Regions from separate parts of the Solibacillus sp. FSL W7-1472 genome, predicted to be linked through region 4. Evidence: riboswitches for the same ligand, from Rfam matches in the RefSeq annotation. Region 4 holds a riboswitch; each other region holds the start of a gene.
The links. Region 4 has a riboswitch for cobalamin ahead of MKY07_RS07840 (glutaredoxin). Riboswitches for the same ligand answer to the same signal wherever they lie in the genome.
Positions count from the first base shown of each region.

Region 1 (3,517 bases), 410 kb from region 4:
ATATGCTTTTTTCTTCGTATCAATTGTCGCTGTTTTTTCTTGTACTGTTTTGATTTGTGCTTTAATGTCGGCTACAATTTCTTCGCCTTTTTCTTTTACATCCATTACTTCGGACAGTTGGATAATATCCGTATAAACATCATCAAATGTCGCAGCCGAAGCAATTACAAATACTTTCAAACCTGCATCTTCCAATTGGGCAATTTGTGCTTCCTCCCCAATTGTATAGGCAACTACGACATCCGGATCCAATTCCAGAATTCGCTCTGCATCGATGACAGTAGAAGTCGACACACGTTCAATTTTTTGTGCGGCTTCCGGATATGTATCATATTCTGTTGCCCCGATAATTTGTTCACCGACACCCAGCTCAAACAAAATTTCTGTATTGCTAGGCTGCAGGGAAATAATCGTTTCCGGTACTTCATCGAATGTTACTTCAACACCACGATCATCAACAACTGTATACGGTACACCTTCACTTTTCGAACCGGCCTGCTCTTCTTTTTTCACATCATTTTCAGACTTTTCATCATTTGATCCGCATGCTGCTAATAAGAATGTTGCCGCTAAAGCAACGATCCATTTGTTCTTAAATTTCATTTGTTGTAACCCCTTTTTTCTTTTTCGTCGGATAAGATTTTGAGATAAATGGAATTTCCTCTTGTTGATGCTGCTGATTCATATAGACCGCCATGACAAAAAACACATTGGCAAGCAGCCCGAGAAAATCAAACAAAATTTCATCCACTTCTCTTTCCTCGCTCACTTTATGTAATGCCCTGTAAGACTTTTTCGCCTCACTGCGGCAAATATGCAGTCTTGCTGCACTTTCGATTCCTTGTGGCAGTACAAACTGCTGAATCGCTTCTCCAACTTCACTTACATAAAAATCGTATCGATCGCTTAGCCATTGCAAATCCTCAAATGTAATGGCTAATTTACCTCTTACCGAACCATTGACATGATAAGCTAACGGTTGGATTCTCCTCAAATCTTCCAAAACGAGCTGACCGGAAGCATCATCAACTAACGTCGGAAAGACTGTACCGATTCGCGTTGTTAAAGAATCGGTGCGGATTTCATAGTCGACGCAGCATGATTTTTCCCTCATAAACGGATAACAGGAAAAACGGATATCCTTTTTCATAAAATTCTCCTCACTTCAAGTAGTGCCTCACGAAATTACGAGTGTACGAAAAAAAGCCACCCAAGAAAATGGATGGCTTCAAAAATCAAAAAAGAGTGCTGCAAAAGGATGCTCATTCGATCAGTGACTGCCGTACATTCTCTTTAATTCCGAAGAGGGATGTTACGATAAGAAAAAGATTGGTCTCCTGGCTCTGCGTTTCACTTTACTCATAAGTACCTTCCCGCTATATTAGCAGTGGTCTCACACTTATTTTCATCAACGCTTACAGTTACGGAAATAGCTTCGGATTTACACCGAATTCCCATTTATGCATAATGCATCTTTTTCCTGCAAATTTATTCAATTTGTCTTAATCACTTTAGCATATTAACAGAAATATGCAATGGAAATTTACAAACAATCCGGACATTTGCCATAAATCTCAAATTTGTGTGCTTCTACAGCATAACCCGGCAGCTTTTCACCGAGCATTTCCATCGGGCAAACAGACAGTTCCTTTACATTCCCGCAATCACGGCAAATAAAATGGTGGTGATGATGATCCGACTCACAATGCATACGGAAGTTACGCTCACCGTTTAATTCTGTTTCTTCTAGAATATCAAGCTCCACGAAAGTAGCGAGGTTACGGTAAATTGTATCGAAACTCATCCCAGGGAAATCTTTTTTCAATACTGATAACAAATCACGGGCAGTCAAATATTTGTCTGTAGCTGCAAACATACCCAAAATCAACTCTCGTTTATCCGTCTTTTTATAGCCATTATCCTTTAATATTTCCCACGCGCGCGCTGCATTCACAGTATCTCTTCCCCTTCCGATTTAATTGTGAATTTCAAAACAAGCTTTTTGATTAAAATTACTAATAGCAAGATCAAAATAGATGTGACAACAATTGTTCCACCCGGTGCCAAGTTCAGGTAAAATGCAGAAATGAGTCCGATTACTACTGCCAGCTCTCCAAATACAATCGCTAAAATAATCGCCTCTTTAAAACCGCGAGCTAAACGCATCGCTGCAGCTACCGGCAATGTCATTAAGCTTGAAACAAGCAAAATCCCGACAATACGCATACTTGCTGCGATAACGAGTGCGACAACGATCATGAACAATAAATGAATCCATTTCGCAGGTAAACCGCTCGCTTTCGCATATTCCTCATCGAATGACAATACGAAAAGCTCTTTAAAAAATAAAACTAAAAATAATACAACTACGACTGCAATTGCCAGCACAACATATAGATCCTGACGTGATACAGCCGATACAGAGCCAAATAAATAGCTCATTAAATCGGTATTAAATCCGCTTGCAAGTGATATTAAAATGGCACTCACACCGATTCCGCCCGACATAATAATTGGTATTGCAAGTTCTTCATAATGTTTATATAGTCGGCGTAATCGTTCAATTAAGATCGAACCACTTACAGATGCGATAATCCCTAAATAAATCGGATTCAGCAAAGCCAGCGCTGCAAACGATTGGCTCAAGTACAGGCTCCCGGCAATCCCCGCCAGTGTTACATGCGACAGTGCATCCGCAATTAGCGATAAACGTCTTACTACGATAAATACACCAAGCAATGGTGCAATTACTCCAATAACAAGCCCTGAGAAAAAGGCATTTTGCAAAAATTCATAGTTTAATATAGCTTCTATCATAACGGCCTGCTCCTCTTAGTGAATCTTTCGAACAGAGTGGCCGTTCCAGCTAGCAATCTGTTCTTCCGAAATCGTATCAAAATCATTTTTGTACCCGTGGAAATGAATCGACTGATTTAAGCACGCTACATGACTGACACGATCCGAAACCGTGTCCACATCATGTGTAACTAAAATCATCGTCATATTGTGATGCTTATTTAAATGTGCGAGCATATCATAGAATGCCTGCACATTTTCTCGGTCAATTCCGACTGTCGGTTCATCCAAAATAAGAAGCTTCGGATCGGATACTAAAGCACGTGCAATGAACACACGCTGCTGCTGCCCGCCGGAAAGCTGTCCAATATTCCGTTTTAGAAATTTATCCATGCCGACATCTTTTAAAGCACTTTTCACTAAAATATCCGCATCTTTTGGATAGCGTTTAAACAGCCCTACCTTTTGCGATAAACCACTTTTCACGACTTCTTCGACCGTTGCAGGAAACCCCGAGTTAAAGGCATTGGATTTTTGAGAAACATAGCCAATCCATTCGCGGTGTTTAAAATGGCTTGCTTGTTCGCCAAATAATTTAATTTCCCCTGACATAGGCTTTAACAGTCCTAAAATCAATTTCAAAAGTGTCGATTTACCGGAGCCGTTTTGCCCAATTAATGCTAAAAAATCGCCTTCATTGACACGTAGTGAAATATTTTTC
Region 1 covers NZ_CP150208.1:1,200,613-1,204,129, reverse strand. Annotated here, with positions in the region: gene MKY07_RS05755 (ABC transporter substrate-binding protein) at 1-603, opposite strand, end outside; gene MKY07_RS05750 (hypothetical protein) at 593-1,150, opposite strand; cobalamin riboswitch at 1,310-1,492, opposite strand; gene MKY07_RS05745 (Fur family transcriptional regulator) at 1,544-1,954, opposite strand; gene MKY07_RS05740 (metal ABC transporter permease) at 1,951-2,817, opposite strand; gene MKY07_RS05735 (metal ABC transporter ATP-binding protein) at 2,833-3,517, opposite strand, start outside.
Region 1: linked by a shared signal. The riboswitch ahead of MKY07_RS05750 (hypothetical protein) and the one ahead of MKY07_RS07840 (glutaredoxin) in region 4 are both predicted to bind cobalamin.

Region 2 (3,517 bases), 1.5 Mb from region 4:
CATTGCGGGTCGTGCAGTAGGTGTTCGAACGATCGATGACTTACTTAAAGCGCCACTAGAATCCGTGACATACGAAGCAAGAGCGTGCGGTATTGAAGAAGGTATGATTGGCGAAGAAGCGTTATTAAAAATGATTTAGTTAAATTGGAAGTTCTCAGGTGATGAGCTCCACCCCAAAAATATTTCCATGCAAAAAACCGCTCTTTCATTTTCTTGAAAAAGCGGTCTATCTATTTTTATTGACGTCATTACGTACAATTAGATTGCTTTATTATAATAGGAAGCTTTTGACCCTTTACTTCTTTTCACGGCTAGAAGCTCTTCTAATTTTTGAATATATTCACGGTCTGCCGATATTCTTGTAAGGCTTGTTAATAAATATGGTCTTAATCCGGAATTGATTTTTTGGCAACGCGCAAGATTGATCAAATACTTGGCCATCTTAAATGACTTTAAGTGCGTATGTCCATTTTTAAATTCCTTCTTCGTATTGACGACCATAAATTCCTGCTTGCGCCCTTTATAAAAAGGAATAATAATAAACTCATCTTTTTTGAAAATTTGATTCATATTATCCTCATCCTTTTCTCGAATATATTCAAAAACGACCTTTCACATACGGAGAAATAGTGATCACCCCGTTCCTCTTAATGCCCCTCCCGCCTCTCCTTTTTATTGGTCTTACTTTTCCTTACCCTATTTACCGGTTACTTTATTCCAAGTTCCATCCAAAAAGCACTTTTTTAGCTATTATTAACATTTTGAATATGTTTTTACATTTGGTTAATATAGGATATTACGGAGTGAATGCAAATGACAGGACAATCGCTTGCATTTCACTGAATTTTCTGTAAAATTAAATCAAGTTCTATTCATTCCCCGAATGTTTTGGTCGCACTTAACATTTTCAGAGGATTGGATAGGGCTTTTCTTTATGATTTACTCACTGGCTAAATAAACGGAATTGTTTCGCCTATTTGGTATTTTACTGGTAAAATAAATGAAATAGACTGAAAACGCCATTCATTTTCGAGGAATACCGAATTCAAATAAAAGGCTACATTAAAAGTTCATATCACTTTTAATGTGGCCCGTTTACGTAATTTTATTTTACGAATTTCATTTCTTGAGGACTTTTCTACTTGGCTACTAAAAGCGCTGCCGCTTCCTCCAACGTCACCATATTCGTAATCATCGAACAAGCTGCATCAAGAATCGGGAACGCTAGAGCAGCACCCGATCCTTCTCCAAGTCGCATATTCATATGCAGCATTGGCTCTAACCCTAGAAGCTCAGCTGCGATTTTTGCACCGGGCTCTTCCGATAAATGTGACGGAATCAAATACGCTTTCACATTCGGATTTAACTTATAGGCGATTAATGCGGAAACCGTTGAAATATATCCGTCAACAACGACCGGTACACGATTCGCTGCGCCTGCAAGGAAGATTCCGGCCATCCCGCAAATTTCCAGACCCCCTACTTTTGCCACAACATCAATCGGATCTTCGGCGTTCGGCTCATTCAAGGCAATCGCTTTTCGAATGACTTCGGCTTTATATTCGATACCGCCAGCTCCGACACCAGCTCCAAAGCCTGTTACTGCCAGTGGATCACAGCCGTGAAGCACTGAAAGCACCGCAGCACTCGGTGTCGTATTCCCGATACCCATTTCCCCGGTACCAATGAGATTGATACCGTTTTGGATCGCTTCTGTTGCGACTTCAATTCCTACTTCAATTGCTTGAATCGCTTCTTCTCGGGTCATTGCAGGACCTTTCGCCATATTGTCTGTCCCGTATTTGACCTTTTTAATGATTACCCCAGCATCTTGAGGTAAATCTTCTTTGACACCGATATCTACCGGGATGACTTGTGCATTCGAAATTTTCGCAATCGTACACATCCCTGTCGTCCCTTTCGGAAATGATAATGTTTGGAAAACCGTTGTACTTTGCGGATTTGGCGTTACGCCTTCCTCATACACCCCGTGGTCTGCCGCCATGACGATCACCGCTTTATTATCGATTTTAGGCGCAAGGTCACCCGTAATTGTGGCGATTTGCAGAGCTAGTGATTCGATCTTCCCTAGGCTTTGCGGTGGTTTGGCTAAAGAGTCTATGTACGTACGTGCTTTTTCTTCCATTTGTCGGTCGATTTCTTGAATTTGATCAATTGTTTGCTGTAATAATTGCATGTTTCGTTTCCCCCATCTAAATGTATTTTTGACAATAAAAATAGCCTGCAGTTTATTCGATAACAAATAAACTACAGACATATCCAGTGTCTATAAACAGTAAGCATACTTAGGCAGGTCTCCTGGCTCAGATTCACAATTTCATAGCCCCTTCCCAGATGTAAATCCAGTGGGTTTTGCTATGAAACTCCTCTATACAGTGTTGGGATTACGCTAAAGCTTTTCACTTTATTCCCTATTCTCCCTTAACGGGCACCTAATGCTTGATGAATTTACCATTACTTTACGACGAACGACTTTTTTCGTCAAGGATGATTTTCAATAAGCAGGAATTAAAACGTTTTCTGATTCAGAATTCCTTAAATATAAAAAAAGTCCACCTCCTGAGAATGTTGACTCATCAGAAATAATAATACGTTCGGGTTTTGTTTCTTTAATGTTCTTAACATCGAGACATGCAGAGGTTTGTAATGTGCATGCGAAATGAGTACGATATCAATATCCGGTAAGGTAATTCATCCAACAAATACTTTTCTGAATTTTCCCTTTTATCTCAAGGAAGTTTCATGTATACTAATATAAAATTGAATAGAAATAACTAGGGGAGTCCAATAAGTTGGGCTGAGAATGAAACACGTTGAAGTTTCTTGACTCTTGGGACCTGATCTGGATCATACCAGCGTGGGGAAGTTAGCATCGTATTATAGTAATACTACTTCTGTATACATATTAGCCGGGTCCGACCATTTATTGGACACCGGCTTTTTTATGTACTTCATAAGCTTTTTTAAGCTCCTCACTGTTGTGCTCTATCTCTTGTCCTTATATTCAAAAAAGGAGAGATTTATTATGTCTATGTCACCATCTTCATTAAACGAACAAAGTATTTCCATTATGTCTAACTTTTCAGGTAGCAATAAAGTATATGTAACAGGCTCTAGACCTGACATTAAGGTTCCAATGCGTGAAATCGAGTTAAGCCCGACAACTGGTACGTTTGGAGAAGAGGAAAATCCTCCAGTACGTGTGTATGACACCAGCGGACCTTATACAGACCCTGATTATTCTGTCGATATTACAAAAGGTCTCCCTGCCCTTCGCAGTACATGGATTCAAGAACGTGGCGATGTGGAGGAATATGATGGTCGTGAAATCAAGCCTGAGGATAATGGTTATAAAGATAAAAACGATCCTCGTACTAATCATAACGTGTTTCCTGGTTTAAAGCGGAAACCGTTACGGGCTAAAAAAGGGAAAAATATTACACAACTTCATTATGCACGAAAAGGAATTATCACGCCTGAAATGGAATTTATCGCA
Region 2 covers NZ_CP150208.1:3,114,008-3,117,524, forward strand. Annotated here, with positions in the region: gene MKY07_RS15535 (DUF1805 domain-containing protein) at 1-139, shown strand, start outside; gene MKY07_RS15540 (hypothetical protein) at 259-570, opposite strand; gene cobT (nicotinate-nucleotide--dimethylbenzimidazole phosphoribosyltransferase) at 1,139-2,197, opposite strand; cobalamin riboswitch at 2,292-2,472, opposite strand; TPP riboswitch at 2,788-2,902, shown strand; gene thiC (phosphomethylpyrimidine synthase ThiC) at 3,053-3,517, shown strand, end outside.
Region 2: linked by a shared signal. The riboswitch ahead of cobT (nicotinate-nucleotide--dimethylbenzimidazole phosphoribosyltransferase) and the one ahead of MKY07_RS07840 (glutaredoxin) in region 4 are both predicted to bind cobalamin.

Region 3 (3,517 bases), 1.1 Mb from region 4:
TTTTAACATTATGCAACAACCTTTCTACGTTGCTTGAAGAAGATATAGGCAAAGACAGGTGCTCCAATAAAGGAAGTAATAACACCAATCGGCAGTTCAATAGGGGAAATAATTGTACGTGATACTAAGTCACAAATGACGAGCAGGCTTGCACCGTTCAAAAACGACAATGTCAATAAATGTCGATGGTCTGCTCCGATTAGCAGGCGAATCATATGCGGTACTACTAATCCGACAAATCCAATTGTCCCGGATGCAGCAACAGCCGCTCCTGTTAGAATGGAACCACCCGCCAATATCATATACTTGCTGCGCTTAACATTTACCCCTAAATACTGGGCACGCTCTTCTCCATAAATCATCGCATTCAATTCACGGCGAGTCAGCCAAATAATTGCTGTACCAAGCACCATAAATGGCAGAACCATCCGGACATATGGCCACCCTCGCATCGATACACTTCCTAGAAGCCAGCCGATGATTTCTCGTAGCTGTTCACCAGTAAGTGCGACCATTAAGGAAATACAGGACCCTAAAAACGAGCTGAAAATAATTCCCGTCAAAATCAGCGTCTCCATTTTCATCGAGCGGTCAACAAGTCTGGCAAATGTCAGGACGATGATCATCGTACATGCAGCTCCAGCCATACTGAATACCGGCAAAGTGAATACACCGAGCACCGGTATGGAAATGCCTAAAAAGATTGTCATTACCGCACCTACCGAGGCCCCTGATGAAATACCTAATGTGTATGGATCTGCCAAAGGGTTTTTAAGCAACCCTTGGAATGCTGCCCCCGCAATTGCTAAAGAAGCCCCGATTAATGCGGCTAAAATGACGCGTGGCATTCGGATTTTCCACAAAATACTGTATGCAACCGGATCTGTTGTTTTATCCCACAATGTCGAAAACGGAATATTAACTGACCCGAACGAAATGCCAATCCATATACTGCTTAAAAGCAATCCAATCGATAGTACATAGGCGATTGAATATTTTTTATTCATTGAATACCTCTGGATAAATTGCTTCCCCAATTGATTCAATACCTTCTACAATACGCGGACCTTGTCGACTTGTCGTATCGCTATCGACTAATTTCACATTGGCGTTTTTCACAGCATCCATTTCTGCATATGCATCATTTTCCTCGATTGCTGCCAAGTCGTTTTCATATGTTACTAAAATGATATCCGGATTGCTCTTTACAAATTGCTCCGAGCTGTACTGCGGCCACCCGAGTTCCGGAACGGCATTTTCTACATTTAATATATCAAGCATTTCACTAATGAACGTCTCCTGTCCAGCAACATATAGTTGCGGATTTGTCCCAACAACAACAAATACGGACTTCTCTTCCAGGTCGGCTACTTTCACTTCAATTTCTTCAATCCCCTCTTTAATGGAGATGATCATTTCTTCTGCTTCTTTTTCTTTATTCGTCAAATTGCCAATTTGTTCAATTGTTTCATATGTTTCTTCAAATGTTTTCGCATCTTTTACAACAAATACAGGAATTCCTACTGATTCAAGCTGAGCAATCGCCTGTTCATTGAAGCTGTACAATCCCGATTCATGTGCGACAACTAAGTCGGGCTGCAGGCTAATTATTTGTTCTAGATTAAATTCCATGCCGCCAACTGATTCTTTAGATAATGCTTCTTCAGGATATGTATCATTGTCGTTCACAGCAATAATTTCATCGTTTAACCCTAGTCCGAATAAAATTTCCGTATTGGATGGAGCCAATGTAATAATGCGCTCTGGTGCTTTTTCAAGCGTGATTTCTTTGTCCAAGGCATCTTTTATAGTTACCGGGAATTGTGCTGCTTCAGTTATTTCTGTATTGTCTTTTGCTGATTGTTCATCTGTTGCTTTTTCCGAGTTGCATGCCGCCAATGTTAATGTAAGTAATGCTGCGGAAGATAGCAGTTGCCATTTTTTCAAAATAATAACCTCCAAAATTTCGTTGTATAATTTTCTACAAAAATAAAAAGCTTCCTACTAAAATTGAAGGAAGCTTTACGTATGCAAATAAAATTCAATGGAAAAAGAATTTATCCGCCACATCCTATCCTCGTAGGTTTATTTTAGGGCATTATAAAGGCAGGTCTCCTGGCTTATGCATAACGTTGATAAGCGCCTTCCCGAAAGTTTTTCAGTGGCATACTGCTCTCAACTAGCATTTACAGTGGCGGGACCGCATCGGAATTGCACCGATTTCCCTTTTACTCCTTACTCTATCAGTGAGCAAGAACCTTTATCGTCCATATAAAATTAATAGCTCTATTATAGCTGATATTCATAAAAATGTGTGCTCAATCGCCAAAGTTTCAGATAATTCTTCTTATTTCGCTGAAATTACGAATAAAAGAACTGCTTCCCCCTTTGCTTTTAAGCTTTTTCAATTGCCGTTTCAGCTAAACGTTTAATCGTAATGTCATCCATTGGCGGATTGTGCAGACCTGCACGGACATCACGGTAATAGCGTTGAAGCGGATTTGATCTTTGCAGGCTTTTTGCCCCAACAAGACGCATCGCTTTATCGACAACTTCAATTGCTGTATTTGTCACTACATGTTTCGCAATATTGATTTCATTGACTAGTGTCGCCTTTTTAATCGGGTCATTATATAGTCCCGCAACTCCGTAAAGCGTAAAGCGCGCTCTCGTCAACGCCAAATCCATTTCGCCAATCAGCGTTTGTACATTTGGCAGCTGGGCAATCGTTCCTTGAATACTGTTGGGGGAATGGCTATTCGCAAAATTAACTGCGTAATCGCGTGCAGCCTGGGCAATGCCTAAATAGGTTGCCGGGATAAGCAGCAACCAGCCGTTCAGTTTAAATCCGGTTGAATAATTCGGTAATTCCACTAAGTTTGTTTTATCAACTCGTACATTATCGAGCACTAAATCATCGCTTCCCGTACCACGCATTGATGCAACATCCCATGTATTTTCGACCGATACCCCTTCAGCCGTTTTCGGAACGAGGAAAAATCCTAGCTGTCCCTCATCTTCAATCCATGCCGAAACTAAAAAATAGTCGAGGTCCGGTGCACCGCTCGTATAGTTTTTACGTCCATTAATTACATAATAATCCCCATCACGTTTTGCTGAAGTTCCCGGACGTCCGCCACGTACTGGACTTCCCATCGCAAACTCGCTTACCGCACGATTGACTGTCGCGCCATTTGCAACCTGTTCACCAAACCAGTCGAGCTTTTGTTCATCCCAGTAACGATTTTCGAAAATCTCGCCTACATTTTGAATTGTCCACGAAACAGCCAGCCCGGTGCTTCCGCAATAGCTCGCCAATGTTTCCTGCAGTAATAGCGCATCATAGACTGTGAAGCCATCCCCGCCATATTCCTTTGGCAGCGTTATTTTTGTATAGCCGATTTCGCGCAGCTTCCGGAAATTTTCAAATGGAAATGTTGCTTGTTCATCTGTTTGCTGAGCATTTACTATCACGCTCTGTGATATTGTTTCTAGCTTTTTCAGCCATTGTTGCTGC
Region 3 covers NZ_CP150208.1:552,089-555,605, reverse strand. Annotated here, with positions in the region: gene MKY07_RS02780 (adenosylcobinamide amidohydrolase) at 1-9, opposite strand, end outside; gene MKY07_RS02775 (iron ABC transporter permease) at 9-1,007, opposite strand; gene MKY07_RS02770 (ABC transporter substrate-binding protein) at 1,000-1,947, opposite strand; cobalamin riboswitch at 2,088-2,277, opposite strand; gene MKY07_RS02765 (acyl-CoA dehydrogenase family protein) at 2,395-3,517, opposite strand, start outside.
Region 3: linked by a shared signal. The riboswitch ahead of MKY07_RS02770 (ABC transporter substrate-binding protein) and the one ahead of MKY07_RS07840 (glutaredoxin) in region 4 are both predicted to bind cobalamin.

Region 4 (3,517 bases):
ATACGGCAGTTCGTAAATAAGAAATCCTCCCCCTATAACATGAATACGTTTATGCTTGGTGTGCTAACGCTGTTCATGCTGATTGTAACGGGTATTTATGGATATGATTTTTATCATCTACAAGCGGGCAATCAGAAATTTGCGGAGGGGATTTGTGAAATCAACTTTGTAAACGGTCATGGGAGAAGTATTGATACGACTGAAGTAAAGATTGAAGATAATCTTTATAACATAAAGTCCGGTACTTACAAAGATCTACCTGATGGGCGTTATAATTGTGAACTTTCGTATTTACCAATTTCAAAAATTGTGACACAGATCGATATTCAGTCAAAAGGAGAGGAAGGAAACTAATATGGTTGATTTAGATTTTTTAATTCAGTACGGATTCATATTATTAGTGATTTCAATTACGACACTTGTCTTGTCTATGTATTTCCGGAAAAAGCCGAAAGTGGATAAAGGATTTAGGTTTGCCTATCATGGCCTATCATATCGCCGTAAATTTTTACGCACGATTTATTCAATCCCGTTTTGTATTTTTCCGTTAGCGATCATTTATTATTTTGAAAGGTTTTCCGCTAACTTTATATTTGTTACGCTGTTGCTCGTGATCGTATTTGTTTTTCAAACGTCATACAATTACATAAAGTGGAAAAAAGAAGATTAAAAGCCTGTGTTCATCCGACAGCAGGCTTTTTTCATTATTTCACTCCACTCGAACCAAAGCCCTTATCACCGCGCTCCGTAACCGACAGCTCGTCTGTTTCTTCAATGAAAACTTGCGGAACATATTGAATGACTAGCTGGGCGATTCGCATTCCTTTCTCAATCGTAAAAGGTTCTTTCCCGTGATTGATTAAAATCACGCCGATTTCACCGCGATAGCCTGCATCGATGGTACCTGGACTATTTAACACCGTAATCCCATGTTTGAGTGCTAATCCGCTACGAGGGCGTACTTGCGCTTCTGTTCCCTCCGGCAGTTCGATTTGAAGACCGGTTTTAATTAATGCGTATTCACCAGGCAATAAAACTTTTTCTTCAACCGCACTTAAATCCATCCCTGCATCCCCTTCCCGTGCCTGTTTCGGTAATACAGCATTCGGGTGGGTTTTCTTAATTTTTAATTGAATCGACATATTCAACCAACTTTCTCATTTATAAAATCTATTTACATACAGTTATAACAAAACCATATTTTTTCTTTATTTTCAATAGGGAGTTTTCTAGAATTCTTAATGGATTTATGTTATCTTTCTTTAGGCTCTTTACTTTTATGTTGTTAAAGCTTATACTCAATTCAACTATATATTGTGTTTTTTTATCACGGTACTACTAAATGTAGTTTAAAAGGGAAGTTTGGTGTGAATCCAACGCTGTCCCCGCAACTGTAAATGCTGACTGAAGACGAATAGACCACTGTGCAATGCATGGGAAGGTATGTCTGACGGATGAAGCAAAGCCAGGAGACCTGCCGCGTTAAAACTACGTACATTTCTTCGGGGAATAGGAAATGGAGGCGCTCTTTTACTCGTTTCCATTTCAAGCTATCCTGTTTTCCGGGATAGCTTTTTTTGTTTTGTCTGCATGTTCCCCCATGACATGTGCATCACAATTACTAGTAATATTTAAATAGCGAGGGGTTCTATTATGAAACTTTATACGAAAACAATTTGTCCAAAATGCCTATGGGTAAAATCGGAGCTCGATGCTGCCAACTTGGAGGTCGAGATTATTAATATTGATCATGATGAGAGCGCAAAACAAATAGTACTCGATGCAGGTTTTTTGTCTGTGCCGTTATTTGAAATCAACGGTGAATTTATCGCAGAGCCGACGTCAATTATCGATCGCATTTCTGAAATGACCGCATGATCATATTTGCTTCACGAACTGGTAATGTACGATCCATTGTGCAAAAACTCGGCTTGCCCGCAAAGGATTTGGCGGAAGTAGAGAAAATGGATGAACCGTATCTACTATTTACGTATACGGATGGATTAGGCTCTGTTCCCCCTATCGTCGACCAGTTCATGACTGCGAACTTTGATCTATGCAAAGGAATTATCGTAAGCGGAAACCGTAATTTCGGTCATGCTTTTTTCGGCCGTGCAGGTGACCTTTTAGCTGCACAATACGGAATTCCGTTAATCGAAAAAGTGGAAATGCGAGGAACTCCGGCGAATTATGAAGCGATTACAGATTACTACTACTCCATTTGGAAAGAGGCATCGATATGAAACAATATTTAAAATTAAATAACGATATTCTAAACCGTTACCGTGCTACCGGTGAATTGGATCTGGCGAAAGACAAAGAAGCAACACGCCGCTATTTCCTGGAAGACGTGAATGTCCGTTTACGCTACTTTATCGATATCGAGGAAAAAGTGCGTTATTTAGTCGATGAAGGCTATTACGAAAAAGAATTTTTGGAATTGTACTCGATGGACTTTATTAAACAAATGTACAAAAAAGCCTATTCCTACAAGTTCCGGTTTCCTTCATTCATGAGTGCTTCGAAGTTCTACGAAAGCTATGCGATGAAAAGCCGGGACGGAAAAGAAATTTTGGAAAAGTATGAAGACCGAATCGTCATTATCGCCCTGTATTTAGCACAAGGCGATGAAGCATTGGCTGAAAAGGCCATCGAAGCGGTCATGACTGCCTACCAGCCGGCAACCCCAACTGCCCTAAACAGCGGGAAAAAAGCGCGCGGTGAGCTAGTCTCATGTTTTAAACTAACGATGGATGACACGATGAATTCAATCGCAGAGAATATCGGCTATTGTCTTGAGCTTTCCCGCTTAGGCGGCGGTGTCGGGGTAAACTTGACCGATCTGCGTCCATTAGGTGATCCGATTAAAGGGATTTTAAACCGTGCGAGCGGGGTTATGCCTGTTGCAAAACTGCTGGAAAATTCGTTCTCGTATTCGAATCAGCTTGGCCAAAGAAATGGTTCCGGAGTCGTCTATCTAAATGTTTTCCACGGTGATATTGAAGCGTTCATCTCTTCCAAGAAACCAAATGCCGACGATAAAATCCGATTAGCTACATTATCTACAGGGATTATTCTTCCCGATATTTTCTTTGAATTAATGCGCCGCGATAAAGATATCGTATTGTTTAGTTCTTATGATATTTTCAAAGAATACGGCAAACGCATGTCGGAAATTTCGATTACGGAAATGTACTACGAATTTTTGGATAATCCAAACATCCGTAAACTGAAACGTTTAAACGCCCGTAAATTGTATACGGAAATTAAAAAGGCGCAATTTGAATCGGGTTACCCGTTCGAAATATTCGATGATAATGTCAATAACATCCACCCATTAAAGGAAATCGGGCGTGTGAAGATGTCGAATCTATGCACCGAAATTCTTCAGTATCAACAAACAAGCGTTGTTACCGATCAAAACGAGCCGAATGAATACGGCCTCGATGTTTCTTGTAACTTAGGTTCAATCGACATTCACGAAGCAACGAAAGTTCAGGACTTCGGACAGCTTGTC
Region 4 covers NZ_CP150208.1:1,612,047-1,615,563, reverse strand. Annotated here, with positions in the region: gene MKY07_RS07855 (hypothetical protein) at 1-354, shown strand, start outside; gene MKY07_RS07850 (ATPase) at 356-670, shown strand; gene dut (dUTP diphosphatase) at 705-1,142, opposite strand; cobalamin riboswitch at 1,314-1,497, shown strand; gene MKY07_RS07840 (glutaredoxin) at 1,654-1,878, shown strand; gene MKY07_RS07835 (class Ib ribonucleoside-diphosphate reductase assembly flavoprotein NrdI) at 1,917-2,243, shown strand; gene MKY07_RS07830 (ribonucleoside-diphosphate reductase subunit alpha) at 2,240-3,517, shown strand, end outside.